One region of the Pseudomonas sp. MAG733B genome, then DNA from elsewhere that is predicted to be linked to it. Evidence: riboswitches for the same ligand, from Rfam matches in the RefSeq annotation. Region 1 holds a riboswitch; the other holds the start of a gene.
What was found. Region 1 has a riboswitch for cobalamin ahead of V6Z53_RS18575 (CbtB-domain containing protein). Riboswitches for the same ligand answer to the same signal wherever they lie in the genome.
Positions count from the first base shown of each region.

Region 2: linked by a shared signal. The riboswitch ahead of cobO (cob(I)yrinic acid a,c-diamide adenosyltransferase) and the one ahead of V6Z53_RS18575 (CbtB-domain containing protein) in region 1 are both predicted to bind cobalamin.

Region 1 covers NZ_CP145732.1:4,063,485-4,066,883, forward strand. Annotated here, with positions in the region: gene cobW (cobalamin biosynthesis protein CobW) at 1-442, opposite strand, end outside; cobalamin riboswitch at 541-753, opposite strand; cobalamin riboswitch at 986-1,211, shown strand; gene V6Z53_RS18575 (CbtB-domain containing protein) at 1,332-1,526, shown strand; gene V6Z53_RS18580 (CbtA family protein) at 1,538-2,251, shown strand; gene V6Z53_RS18585 (cobalamin biosynthesis protein) at 2,248-2,661, shown strand; gene cobM (precorrin-4 C(11)-methyltransferase) at 2,745-3,399, shown strand, end outside.
Region 2 covers NZ_CP145732.1:5,450,130-5,453,528, reverse strand. Annotated here, with positions in the region: gene V6Z53_RS24840 (sorbosone dehydrogenase family protein) at 1-1,016, opposite strand, end outside; gene V6Z53_RS24835 (hypothetical protein) at 1,084-1,668, opposite strand; cobalamin riboswitch at 1,821-2,054, shown strand; gene cobO (cob(I)yrinic acid a,c-diamide adenosyltransferase) at 2,137-2,748, shown strand; gene V6Z53_RS24825 (cobyrinate a,c-diamide synthase) at 2,759-3,399, shown strand, end outside.

The DNA of each region.
Region 1 (3,399 bases):
CGAAAGTGCCGGCGGCCACGGCCGGGCTGTCGACCACGGTGATGACTGCGTCGACGGTGCAGGCACTGCGGATTTCCGGCCACTGGAAGGCTTGCACCAGCGGTTTCGGCAGAGCCAAACCGGATGTTTCGATCAAGATGTGGTCGAGATCGCCACGACGGGCGACCAGTTCGCGCATTACCGGGAAGAATTCTTCCTGGACGGTGCAGCACAGGCAGCCGTTGGCCAGTTCATAGACGCGGCCATTGGCCTCTTCTTCGGTGCAACCGATGGAGCACTGCTTGAGGATTTCACCGTCGATGCCCAGCTCGCCGAACTCGTTGACGATCACCGCGATGCGGCGGCCCTGAGCGTTGTCGAGCATGTGCCGCAGCAAGGTGGTTTTGCCCGAGCCGAGGAAGCCGGTAACGATGGTGACGGGGAGTTTGGCCAGTGTTTTCATCGGATGCCCTTTGGCAAGGTGGCGGGCATACGGGACGAGTACCGGCAACGCACATGCGCGCCGGAAGCGTTCGCCACCGGATCACCCCGCCCGGTTGTAGTGAGAATCTGTATCGAGGCAGGTCTCCTGGCTGACGGTGTGCCAGTCGCTTGACTGGCGTTTGCTGCGCCTTCCCGCGGGCTCAAGGGTTGAGCGTGCAGTGGCGTGGCAGCGAACATCACCGTTCACAGTTGCGGGGGCAGCCGCGGCATTGACCGCGTTCCCTTCTTAGCTTCGACAAACGCCGAAGAACCTCGAAAGCGCAAGGCTACGCATGGTATTGGGGCGGGTCAATGTTCAAGCGGAGAATGCGATCATCTGTGGCGAGGGAGCTTGCTCCCGCTCGGCGGCGAAGCCGTCGTGAAACCGAGCGCCGCGTTTCTACAGGAAGAACACATGAATCCGATTGCGACCGCTTCGCGCTCGAGCGGGAGCAAGCTCCCTCGCCACAGAAGCTCAAACGAGAACCCTTGCCAATTGACGTCCAACCCTCGCCCATGCTCTCCTACACGCCTTGTTACGGGTGCCCTTCACAGGGTGAAACGGGAAACCGGTGAATCATGTGCTTTACTCAAAGCCATGTCAGTCCGGTGCTGCCCCCGCAACGGTAAGCGAGCGAAGCGTCGAATCCACTGTGCCGATCAGGCATGGGAAGGTGATGCTTGCAGGATCAGGCAGACGCCTGCGCCCCTCGTGAGCCCGGAGACCGGCCCGCAACACAAAGTGAAAACACAATCACTGAATGACAAACCCGCGGTGGGCGGGCGCTGTTCGAATCTCTGCGCGCCCGGTCGTGCGGAGGCTCTGCATGCGCTTTTGATTCCCCGCTGACAGACCAGAGGGAAACGCCATGTCGATCATCAGCAGCACCGGCCACAGCAGCTCTTCCAGCGCCACCACAACCTTGACTCAACGCCTGACCGCCGCCGTTTGTGCGTCGATCCTTGGCGCGTGCCTGGTGTATTTCGCCGGTTTCTCGCACATCGAAGCGGTGCACAACGCCGCGCACGATACCCGCCACAGCTCTGCATTCCCGTGCCATTGAGACCTGCCGACATGATCAAGCGTATTGCGCAAACCGCAGGTTTCACCGGGCTGCTCGCCGCCCTGCTGCTCACCCTGCTGCAAAGCTTCTGGGTCTCCCCGCTGATTTTGCAGGCCGAAACCTACGAGAAATCCGAACCGGCCGCTCTTGAAGTCCACGAACATACCCACGCCGAGGGCGCTGTCGCCGCTCACACCCACGATGCCGAAGCCTGGGAGCCGGAAGACGGCTGGCAGCGCGTGCTGTCGACCACTGGCGGCAATCTGGTGGTGGCTGTCGGTTTCGCCCTGATGCTCGCTGGCCTCTACACCCTGCGCGCACCGACCAAAACTTCTCAGGGCCTGCTCTGGGGCCTGGCCGGTTACGCGACCTTCGTACTGGCGCCAACCCTCGGCCTGCCGCCTGAACTGCCAGGCACCGCTGCCGCCGATCTGGCACAACGACAGATCTGGTGGATCGGCACTGCCGCGTCCACCGCTGTCGGCATCGCCCTGATCGTGTTCAGCCGCCACTGGCTGATGAAAATCCTTGGCGCAGCAATCATCGCCGTTCCTCATGTGATTGGCGCACCGCAACCGGAAGTGCATTCGATGCTCGCGCCGGAAGCACTGGAAGCCCAATTCAAAATCGCTTCGCAGCTGACCAACGTGGCGTTCTGGCTGGCCCTGGGCCTGATCAGCGCCTGGTTGTTCCGCCGCAAAAGCGATGGTCAATACCACGCATGACTGATGTCAGCGCAGCGCCGACCTTGGTGGTCGGCCTGGGCTGCCAGCGCGGCTGCCCCCTCAATACGTTGCGGGCGCTGCTGGATCAGGCGTTACAAGCGCATCAAATCGGGCTGCATCAAATCAAGGCCCTGGCCAGTATCGACTTGAAGCGTGATGAACCGGCGCTGATCGAGTTGGCTGAACAACTGGCGCTGCCGCTGATGTATTTCAGCAGCGAACAACTGGCCGGTTATCAGCCTCAACTGAGTCACCATTCCGAGATCGCATTCGAGCGCACCGGCTGCTATGGCGTGGCGGAAAGCGCCGCCCTGGCCTTGGCCGAACAACTGGCCAACGCACCGGCCAAGCTTTTGATCCCGCGACAAAAATACGCCCAGGCCACCCTGGCATTGGCCAGCGCTGCATAAAATCCCCGATAATCCACGCATTCGATCATGAGCAATCTTCATCTGAAGCCTTGCGCAGCCCCTTTTTCCCACAGGAACCGACGATGACCGTCTACTTCATTGGCGCAGGTCCCGGCGACCCGGAACTGATTACCGTCAAAGGCCAGCGGCTGATTCGCAGCTGCCCGGTGATCATCTATGCCGGCTCACTGGTGCCCGCTGCGGTGCTTGAAGGCCATCACGCCGAAACGGTGGTCAACAGCGCCGAACTGCACCTGGAACAGATCATCGATTTGATCAAGACCGCCCACGCCAACGGCCAGGATGTGGCGCGGGTGCATTCCGGCGATCCGAGCCTGTATGGCGCCATCGGCGAGCAGATTCGCCACCTGCGCGAACTCGGCATCGCGTTCGAAATCATCCCCGGCGTGACCGCAACCGCAGCCTGTGCGGCGTTACTTGGAGCGGAACTGACACTGCCCGACGTGTCGCAGAGCGTGATCCTGACCCGCTATGCCGACAAAACCGCGATGCCGCCGGGCGAGGAGTTTTCCAGTCTGGCGCAGCACGGCGCGACCATGGCGATTCATTTGGGGGTTAATCACCTGACGAAGATTGTCGAGGAACTGCTGCCGCATTACGGCGCGGATTGCCCGATTGCGGTGGTTCATCGGGCGACATGGCCGGATCAGGATTGGGTGGTGGGGACGCTGGCGGATATTGCCGGGAAGGTTGAAGCCAAGGGTTTTCGTCGTACGG
Region 2 (3,399 bases), 1.4 Mb from region 1:
GCGGTATGTGGCCCGACTGCGTAGTCCGGCGCAATCGCCTTGGCCACCAGGTCCAGGTTTTGCGGTTCGACGCGCACGTCGACATGCTGGCCGTAGTAGCTGAACGGCCAGCCATAGAACCCGCCGTCCTTGACTGAGGTGATGTAGTCCGGCACCAGGTCGCTGCCGATCTCATCGCGCTCGTTTACCGCTGTCCACAACGCGCCGCTTTGCGGTTCCCAGGCCATGCCGTTGGGGTTGCGCAAGCCTGAGGCGAAGATCCGGTGGTTGCCGGTGGCGCGATCCACTTCCCAGATCGCCGCGCGTCCTTCTTCCTGATCCATGCCGTTCTCGCCGACGTTGCTGTTCGAGCCAACCGTGACGTACAGCTTGCTGCCGTCCTGGCTGGCGATGACGTTTTTGGTCCAGTGGTGATTCAGCGTTCCGCCCGGCAGGTCGACGACTTTGATCGGCTGCGACTTGATGGCCGTGTCGCCGGTTTCATAGTGGAAACGCAGCAGTCGATCGGTATCGGCAACGTACAGGTCATTGCCGACCAGGGTCATGCCGAAGGGTGAATTGAGGTTTTCCAGGAACACCGTGCGCGTTTCGGCGATGCCGTCGTGGTTGGTGTCGCGCAGCAGCGTGATGCGGTTCGGGCTCGGTACGTCCGCGCCGGCGCGGCCCATGACTTTCTTGGTGATCCAGCCCTTGATGCCTTTGTTGTCATCGGGTTTGGGCGGCGCGTTGGTTTCGGCGACCAGTACGTCGCCATTGGGCAACACGTATAACCAGCGCGGATGATCGAGGTCCTCGGCAAACGCGGCGACTTGCGTGCCGCTGGCGGCCACAGGTTTTGCGCCGTCCGGCCAGCCTATCGCCGGGGCGATGTTCATCGTCGGGAACAGGGTTTTATTGGGTTCGGGCAACTTGGGCGACGGGCCGGTGCCGTCGGAGACTTGCAGGCTGGAGGTTTCACCGCAAGCGGCGAGCCCTCCGGCGAGAGCGACAACGAATACGAGCTGAGACGTGCGCATTGCTGATCTTCCCTATGAGTGCCTTGATTTAATCATAGAGAAGCATGGACGCAGGATGGTTCAACCTTCAGCTGCGCGCTTCCTTGAACAGAACGGCGATACCAGGGTGATAGTGACCCGCTTCGTTGCGCAATTTGCGATAGGCGTAGGGGAAATACCAGGCCACGGCGCAGGTGTGCTCTTTTTGCAGGTCATCGACCATGTCCTGGAGTTCTTCCGGGGTAGCGCCATGCTGGAGTTTTTGCGGTGCGACGAACAGGCAGCCGAGTTTCAGGTCGCTGGCGTAGCTGATGCGCTTGGCATCGCTGGTGATGTCATGCAGCGCCTGGGTCAGGTTCAGGCTGTTGACCCGTGGCCAGCGTTGCGTGGCCTGCAGCCAGGCGCGTGTTTCGGGGGTGGCGATGAACAGGTCGGCGCGAGCATTGCGCTCGCCTTCTTCGAGCTGTTTGCGGGTGGGCGATTGCTGCAGGGTGATCATCTCGGCCATCCACGCGGCGGAGGAAAGCAGGCCGAGGTTGGCCTTTTCGTCGAGCCAGTAGGGCGTTTCGTTATCGCCGCGCACGGCGTTGTAGCGGTCGATACAGTCAAACCAGCGCTCCAGCACCGGGCGCAGGAATTCGAGCTTCGGATTGCTGATGATCATGCCTTGCATGGGGCTCACCCTTGTTATTGTGTTGTGAGGTTGTGGCTCTTTGATATCACTGCTCGGAGTGTGGCACAAGATTGACGTCAAATTGCTGATCGGCGGCAGTTATTCGCTTTCGCGCCCCGTCTTCAATTGACGCTCCACCCCCAACCCTCTAACCTTCGCGGCTTGTTTCAGGTGCTCTGTGGCTTGGGTCGACAGAGTGAAACAGGGAAGTCGGTGAGTGGTCGCTTCGATATATGAAGCCTCGCGATCCCGGCGCTGCCCCCGCAACGGTAAATGAGTGAAAACTGCGTTTTGCGCCACTGTGTCGACTGTCGACATGGGAAGGCACGCAGTCCGGCCAACGCCGCTCATGAGCCCGGAGACCGGCCTGATCCATCCAAGCGGCATCACGGTGGGCGATGCCAGGCTTCTTGCCATCTATTCTTGTGCCTGCCCGCCGTTATTCCTGCCTCAACGGAGAGCTCCCCCATGACTGATACCCCTGATCGTGACGAACGTCATCTGGCGCGCATGCTGCGCAAAAAAGCCGTGATCGACGAACGCATCGCCAATTCCCCGAACGAATGCGGCCTGCTGCTGGTGCTGACCGGCAACGGCAAAGGCAAGAGCAGCTCGGCGTTCGGCATGCTCGCTCGCGCCATGGGCCACGGCATGCAGTGCGGCGTGGTGCAGTTCATCAAGGGCCGCAACAGCACGGGCGAAGAACTGTTCTTCCGACGCTTCCCGGAGCAGGTGCGTTTTCATGTGATGGGCGAGGGCTTTACCTGGGAAACTCAGGATCGCCAACGCGACATCGCTGCCGCTCAAGCCGCCTGGGCCGTGTCGCAGGAACTGCTGCGCGATCCGTCCATCGGCCTGGTGGTGCTGGATGAGTTGAACATCGCCCTGAAGCACGGCTACCTCGATCTCGATCAAGTACTCAGCGATTTGCAGGCGCGCCCGCCGATGCAGCACGTGGTGGTCACCGGTCGCGGCGCCAAGCCGGAGATGATGGAACTGGCTGACACCGTCACCGAGATGGGCATGATCAAGCACGCCTTCCAGGCCGGTATCAAAGCGCAAAAAGGCGTCGAGCTGTGAATACTATTTTATGAAAAACAGTCGACACTGCCCGGCAGTACTGATTGCCGCGCCGGCCTCCGGTCAGGGCAAGACCACCGTCACCGCCGCGCTCGCCCGTTTGCATCGTAATCAGGGGCGCAAGGTGCGCGTGTTCAAATGCGGCCCGGACTTTCTCGACCCGATGATCCTCGAGCGCGCCAGCGGTGCGCCGGTCTATCAACTGGACATGTGGATGGTCGGCGAGCAGGAAAGTCGTCGCCTGTTGTGGGAAGCGGCGGGCGAAGCCGATCTGATTCTGATCGAAGGCGTGATGGGGCTGTTCGACGGCACGCCGTCCAGCGCTGATCTGGCGCGACACTTCGGTGTGCCGGTGCTCGGCGTGATCGACGGCACGGCCATGGCCCAGACCTTTGGCGCATTGGCCTTGGGGCTGGCGCGTTATCAGCCGGACTTGCCGTTTGCCGGTGTCCTGGCCAACCGCGTCGGCACCCTGCGTCATGCACAGTTGCTCGAAGGCAGCCTGACTGAAGGTCTGCGTTGGTACGGCGCATTGTCTCGGGAGACCGGGATCGAATTGCCGAGTCGCCACCTCGGACTGGTGCAGGCCAGCGAGTTGAATGATCTCGATGTACGTCTCGACGCGGCGGCCGATGCCTTGGCCAGCAGTTG